DNA from 3 places in the Xanthobacter sp. DMC47 genome. Region 1 is predicted to be linked to each of the others. Evidence: riboswitches for the same ligand, from Rfam matches in the RefSeq annotation. Region 1 holds a riboswitch; each other region holds the start of a gene.

What was found. Region 1 has a riboswitch for cobalamin ahead of ACT54R_RS02665 (TonB-dependent receptor plug domain-containing protein). Riboswitches for the same ligand answer to the same signal wherever they lie in the genome.
Region 2: another riboswitch for cobalamin. It lies ahead of ACT54R_RS22335 (energy-coupling factor ABC transporter permease); the one in region 1 lies ahead of ACT54R_RS02665 (TonB-dependent receptor plug domain-containing protein).
Region 3: another riboswitch for cobalamin. It lies ahead of ACT54R_RS16260 (DUF1636 family protein); the one in region 1 lies ahead of ACT54R_RS02665 (TonB-dependent receptor plug domain-containing protein).

What each region holds. Positions count from the first base shown of each region.
Region 1 covers NZ_JBQUZM010000001.1:556,513-558,768, forward strand. Annotated here, with positions in the region: gene ACT54R_RS02665 (TonB-dependent receptor plug domain-containing protein) at 1-1,291, opposite strand, end outside; cobalamin riboswitch at 1,396-1,595, opposite strand; gene ACT54R_RS02670 (ABC transporter substrate-binding protein) at 1,923-2,256, shown strand, end outside.
Region 2 covers NZ_JBQUZM010000006.1:53,992-56,247, reverse strand. Annotated here, with positions in the region: gene ACT54R_RS22340 (DUF983 domain-containing protein) at 1-394, shown strand, start outside; gene ACT54R_RS22335 (energy-coupling factor ABC transporter permease) at 455-1,138, opposite strand; cobalamin riboswitch at 1,176-1,420, opposite strand; gene ACT54R_RS22330 (copper chaperone PCu(A)C) at 1,512-2,006, opposite strand.
Region 3 covers NZ_JBQUZM010000004.1:956,733-958,988, forward strand. Annotated here, with positions in the region: gene cobW (cobalamin biosynthesis protein CobW) at 1-907, opposite strand, end outside; gene ACT54R_RS16260 (DUF1636 family protein) at 904-1,383, opposite strand; cobalamin riboswitch at 1,443-1,638, opposite strand; gene glyS (glycine--tRNA ligase subunit beta) at 1,924-2,256, opposite strand, start outside.

The DNA of each region.
Region 1 (2,256 bases):
TCTCGTCGAACAGCAGCGCCGGGGCGAGACGGAAGGTGGTGTGGTCGCCGAAGCTGTCGTCCGCGTCGTAGCGCACGTTGGCGGCGAAGAAGAGCCGGTTCCAGAGGTTGCCCTGATACTCGGCGTAGACGCCCGTGTCGCCGGTGGAGGCATCCACAGCGGTATAGGCGGTGGAGGAGGTCATGGCCTCGTTCCGCCGCTCGGCGCCCACCAGCAGGTTCTGGCCCGGCGCCACCAGATAGTTGGAGCGGACATAATAGACCTGCCGGTCGCCGTCATAGGTGCCGTTCACGTCCGGATTCGGCCCCACCGTGGGGCTCGACGAGGTCATCTCGCTGGCGCCGAAGGTCGTGACGAGGGCGCCGTCCAGCGCGGTCCACACGCCCTCCCCCTTGGTGAAGAACATGCCCGTATAGGCCGTGGACCGTAGCGCCGCCGGAAGGCCTTCGTAGGTGGGCGGGGGATAAGTATCCGGCGTGAAGGCGAGGCTGGTGTCGATGTAGCGCGCGACGAAATTCACCGCGAACGTCTCGGTGGCCTGCCAGTCCAGCCGGGTGGAATAGGTCCAGTTGTCGTAGGCGTTGGGATTGCGCGGCCAGATGGGCGGGCCGACGGTCTGCGGCGTCACCGGAATATCGGTGGAGGAGAAGTGGGTGACGTTGAACGAATAGGCGAGCTTTTCGGTGGAGCCGGTGAGGCTCGCATACTGGTTGAAGGTGCCGAGCGCGCCGCCCTCCACATAGGCCGTCACCTTGGGCGGCCCCTCCCCCTTCTTGGTGGTGATGGAGATGACGCCGCCGATGGCGTCCGAGCCATAAAGGCCGGACTGCGGGCCGCGCAGCACCTCCACCCGTTCGAGATCGGAGGCGAGCAGCTTGCCGAAATCGAAGGCGCCGTTGGTAGCGGCCGGGTTGCCAGCGTCGATGCCGTCGATCAGCACCTTCACATGGTTGGAATTGGTGCCCCGGATGAACACCGAGGTGGTGCCGCCCGGACCGCCCGTCTGCACCACGTTGAGGCCGGGTAGGGATTGCAGCACGTCCGGCAGGGTGCGCTGCTGGTTGCGGGCGATGTCCTGCTCCGTGACGATGCTGACGGAACTCGCCACCTCGGTTTCGGGTGTGGGGATGCCGGTGGCGCTGACGACGATGGTGGGTAGATCGCCGGCATTCTGGTCGTCCGCCGTCTGGGCACGGGCGGGGGGAACGCAGGCAAGCGGGACACAGGCGAGCGTGAGCAAGGCCGCGGCCGGCAGGGCGCGGCGAGATCGGGAGTGAACGGCGGACGGCATGAGGAAACTCGACGGCACGGGTGGTCCGTCACCGCGAACGAGGCATCCCGGCCGCGGCAGGCCGGAAAAACCGCCATCAGGAGAACCCCGCCCGACGTGCTCGCGCATGACCACGGCTGACGGCAGGTCTCCTGGCTCGCGGGTCATCGCCCTTGCTGCCGCCTTCCCAGGTCGTGCGACCCAGTGGCTGATGGCAGAGGACTCGCCACTTACAGTTGCGGGGGCAGCCACGGCATTTCCGGCAAGACCGGAGCACCGCGTTCCCTTTTGATCCCTTGCGGGAACCGTCGGTCCGACCATAGGCGGCGGCCGGACCCCGCGTCAACGAATCCTTCGCAAGCGCGAAAGCCTGAGAGCAACTGCGGGAAGACCGCGCCGGACGGCGTATCGCCCGATCACATCTTGCTCATTGCTTCAAAAATGCGTGGTCCGAAATCACGCGACATCCGTATCGCGAGGGCGCGGCTGCCTGCAAAAACGGCAGCAGCAAAGGCCGCACCCAACATTCCGCTAGGTTATGGTGGCGCACCCCGCTCAATTCGCTTAAACGATTGAGAGCCGCGCCGCCAACGAGCGGGCGGGTACTACCAAAGTATAATAACCGAATAATCGGGAACACAGGGAGTAGAAGATGCGACTGAGGAGCATGGTCGCGGCTTTGGCCGCAGGCGTTGCCGTTTTCGGGCTTGCCGTTTCCGGCGCAGCTTACGCCGCCGACCCCATCAAGATCGGCCTCACCGGCCCCTTCACCGGCGGCTCGTCTTCCATGGGCGTCAGCATGCGCGATGGCGTGAAGCTCGCCGTGGAAGAGGTCAACAAGGCCGGCGGCGTGCTGGGCCGTCCCCTCCAGCTCGTCGAGCGCGACGACGAGGCGAAGAACGAGGTGGGCGTGCAGATCGCCCAGGAGCTGATCAACAAGGAAGGCGTGGTCGCTACCCTCGGCTACATCAACACCGGCGTCGCCC
Region 2 (2,256 bases), on a different contig from region 1:
CCGGTGCCCGGCCTGCGGCGAGGGCGCCCTGTTCGGACGCTGGATGCAGGTTTCGCAGACGTGCTCCCATTGCAACGAGGCGCTGGGCCATGCCCGCGTTACCAATGCCGTGCCGGTGCTCGCAATCCCCCTCGCGCTGCTGGCCGGATCGCTGGTGGGCGGCATTCTGGAGTTGCTGAGCGACCTGCCGCTGGCGGTCGAGCTGGCGGCGAGCGAACTCGTCGCCGTGGCAGCCGCCTTCCACGTGCTGCCCCGCGCCAAGGGCCTCGCCGTCGGTCTTGCCTGGGCCAACCATGTGGGAGGTTTCGATCCGCTCCGCCATCTGGTACCGGACCCGGAAGCCCCAGCCGCCCTGCCCTCTCCCGCCCTGCCCCCGCCCGTCGAGGTCCCCTGAAACGCAGAACGCCGGCGGGAGCACCGCCGGCGTTCGCTTATCCGAGGGTTGGGGGCGCGATCAGGCCGCGTCGTAGAGCCGGCGCTCCAGCAGCGGGCTGCCGCCCTTGACTGCGCCATGCAGCGCCTTCGCGGCAGCGAGCACCGCAAGGTCCACCAGCGGCTCGACGATGATGACGAGCATGTAGGCGCCGCCGAAGCTCGCCACCGAAGTGAGGTTCTCCGCCGCGAAGCCCTGGCCGTAGACCGCCCAGAACGCCACCCAGCCCACGATGCCGGCCTGATAGGCGGTGGAGAGGGCGAGCGCCTGGCCGTACTTCAGCTCCACATAGGGCGTGCCCGGCGCCAAGATGCGGCGCGCGACGGCGGCGACGCCGAACAGCGGCACCAGCAGGGTGGTCACGTTCATCCCATACTGGGGCAGGTCGAACGGCGCGAAGAACAGGCCCTGGATGAGCAGGCCGAAGGCGAGCCCGAGGGCGGCCGGGGCAGCACCGAACATCAGGAACAGGGTCGAGCCGAGGATGAGGTGGACTTCCGAGACGCCCACCGGATAGTGCGGCAGCACCTCAAAGAAGCTGAACACCAAAGCGGTGGTGGCGAAGGTGCGGCCCGCCAGCGAGAGGACGCCGCGCTCGCGCGCCGCCTCATAGGCAAGCTTCAGGGCATAGCCGCCGGCGGCGGCCGCGGTGACATAGCTGAGGCCGATCTTGGCCCCGTCGACGAGTCCGGGTTCGATATGCATGCAGGTCTCCGTTGCCGTCTCACCCGACGGCCCGAGGGGTGTCATCATGCGACCGGCCGGTCTCCTGACTCGCGGGTCTACGCTCACCCCCGCCTTCCCGGCCGGCCCGAGGGGGCTTTGGCCAGTGGCATGCTGGAAGATCGCTCGCCGCTCACAGTCGCGGGGGCGGTTGGGGCTTCGGGCCGGATCATGCGGATTGGCTCCGCAGGTTCAGGCACTACCCCATTCCCGTTTCACTCCGGATGCCGTGGCAACCGGAGCACCGTTCGCATGCGCAGCAGGCACCCAACACCTCCGCGCTGTCAAGCAATCCCGCAGGCACGACGCGCCGGGACCGTTTGGCCCGGCGTGTCGTGCGAGCGCGTTTCCGGCCTCAGTGTCCGGAATGGGTGCTGCCGGAGGCGCCGAGGCCCTCGACCTGGAACTGCACGGGCACGGTGCCGGCCTTCTCGAAGGTCAGCGTACCGTCCACGGAGGTGCCTTCCTTCAGTGGGCTCTTCAGCTCCAGGAACATGATGTGGTAGCCGCCGGGCTTCAGCTCGACGCTGCCACCGGCCGGGATGGTGAGACCGTCCGGAACCGGACGCATGATCATGACGCCGTCCTTCATGCCCATCTCATGGATCTCGACCCGGCCGGCGAACGGCACGCTGGCGGAGATGAGGCGGTCGGGTGCGGTGCCGGTGTTCTTCACCACCAGATAGCCGGCAGCGACGCTCGCGCCACCCGGCGTGGCCCGCGACCAGGGATGGTCGATCTGCAGCGTGCCCGCCTTGTAGTCGTGCGCCATGGCCGCGCCGCCCGCGAACACGACGGTCGCGACCGCTGCCGCGATCACGGCGCGGCGGGTGAGATGGAAGATGGACATGGCCTACTCCTCAGGTGTTGCGCCATTCCCGCGCTGAGTCGGAAAGGCGTGGATGTAACAGCAAAGCTCGGTTCAAACTGAGGCTTCCCCGGGGGGGGCAGCCTCGGCGGAGCGTGCGCGGGCCCTATTGCGTCTGCGCACGGAAGAAGGCCGCACGGCCGGTTGCGGCCGCATCCACAGGAGTGTGGTGAACATGCCTTCCAAGAGAGGGGCGACGACGAAGGCGGCGGACGCCTTGTCGGTGGGCGGC
Region 3 (2,256 bases), on a different contig from region 1:
CACCCTGCACCAGCAAGCGCAGTGGCTTGCCTTCCACGGCGGCGAAGCCCTTCACGCGCAGCACGTCCGGCGTCTCCGCCGCCTTCACCACGCGGGCCGCCAGCGCGGCGGGATCGGCGATCTCGGGAAGGGGCAGGACGATGCTCTCGAACTCGTCGTGGTCGTGGTCTTCCTCGTCGTCGTGATGGGTGCGGCGGGCGTCGATGACGTCCTCCGCGCCGACGCCGAGGCCGAGCAGCACCGCCGGGTCCACCTTGCCGCCCGAGGCGCGCACCAGCTTCACCGCGCGCGGCAAAGCGCCGGCCACCGCCTGCTCCGCCGTGGCGAAGCCGGCCGCATCGAGCAGATCGGACTTGGAGAGGACGACGAGATCGGCGCAGGCGATCTGGTCCTCGAACACCTCTTCCACCGGGTCGTCATGGTCGAGGCTCTCGTCCCCGGCACGCTGCGCATCGAGCGCGGCGAGATCGGGCGCGACGCGCCCCTCGGCCAGCGCCGGGCCGTCCACCACGGCGATCACGCCATCCACCGTCACCCGGCCCTTGATGGCCGGCCACTGGAAGGCCTGCACCAGGGGCTTCGGCAGCGCGAGGCCGGAGGTCTCGATGAGGATGTGGTCCACCTTCGGCGCGCGGGCGAGGATCTGGTCCAGCGCCGGCACGAAATCATCCGCCACGGTGCAGCACAGGCAGCCATTGGCGAGTTCCACGATGCTGGTCTCGTCGCAGCTCTCGATGCCGCAGCCCTTCAGGATCTCGCCATCGATGCCCACGTCGCCGAACTCGTTGACGATGACCGCGAGGCGCTTGCCGCCGGCATTCTCCAGCACATGGCGGATCAGCGTCGTCTTCCCGGCGCCGAGGAAGCCGGTGACGATGGTGCAGGGCACGCGGGCGAGCGAGGTCATCGGGTCTCCTTGCGGGTGAGCGGGGGAATGCGCGCGACCATGCCGCGCTTGAGCACGTCCGGCCGGCCGCGCCAGGGCATCAGGCCATCTTCCGAGCCGGCGAGAAGCGCGGCGCCAGTGAGGAGATCGGCGGCGCTGTCCGGGGCGAGGTCGCCGAACACATAGGTCCAGCCGTCGCGGCGGACCATGGCGGCGGAGAGCGCGCGCTTGCAATTGGCGAGGCAAGAAACGCCCTCAACTGCAACGCCTTCGGGGACGGACGTGGCGCAGGCGGAGGCAAGAAGGCGCGCGCCGTCGCGCTCGGCATCCGACGGGGCGTCATTGCCGGGGGCACGGCAGGTGGTGCAGATGAAGAGGGTGACGGCGGGGGCGGGTTCGCGCGCGGCTTCTGGCGCGCAGCCGGCGTCCGGGCTTTCGGCGCCAGGCTCAGGGCCAGTGCTGTCGGGAATCGCGCCGCGCTCCACCGAAACGTCCACGGGTGCGAGCGCCCGCGCGTACGGGCTCGAAGGGACGCAATACCGGAGCACCCCGCCCGGCGCGGACCTCGTCGAAGGCAGGTCTCCTGGCTCGCGGATCACCGCCCCTGCCGCCTTCCCGGATTGCTCCAGTGGCGTCTGGCAGGGGCTCACCGCCGACAGTTGCGGGGGCAGCCGCGGCATTGGGGGTTTCCCCGCACCGCATTCCCTTTTTCGCCCGTGTGGGACCACGGGACCTTCGACGCCGCCACTAAAGGCAGGGCGGGCGGGATTGTCAAATGAGGGGCGTGGAAACGCTCTCGTGCCCCGGACCAGCGACGGCGCAGCCGGAGCGCCGAGCCGGGGTCCAAGAGCCGTACGTAGGGCAAGAACCGGCCGAACTCCCTCTCCCCTTGCGGGAGAGGGCGGGGGTGAGGGGTCAGCGGCGGCTTCGCAAGGGAAGACGACCGACTGGAAAGCGGCGATATTTACCCCTCGCCCTAACCCTCTCCCGCAAGGGGAGAGGGAACCCGCTTACGATTGGGGAAAGCGCCCCCTGCCCTACCCTTCGATGCGGTCGAAATCGGCGATGCCGCGGGTGGCGGCGCGGATTTCATCGAGCAGCTTCAGGCGGTTCTCGCGCAGCGCGGGATCGGCGTCGTTCACCGTCACAGCGTCGAAGAAGGCGTCCACCGGCTGGCGCAGGTCGGACAGCGCGGTCATGGCGGCCTCGAAATCCTCGGCGGCGACAGCCTTGGAGACGCGGGCCTTCACATCGTCGATGGCGGCGGCGAGGTGCTCCTCCGCCGGCTCCTTGAGCAAAGCGGCGACGGTGGGGCCGGCGAAGGCGCGGCCATCCTTCTTCTCCTCGATGCGCAGGATGTTCACCGCGCG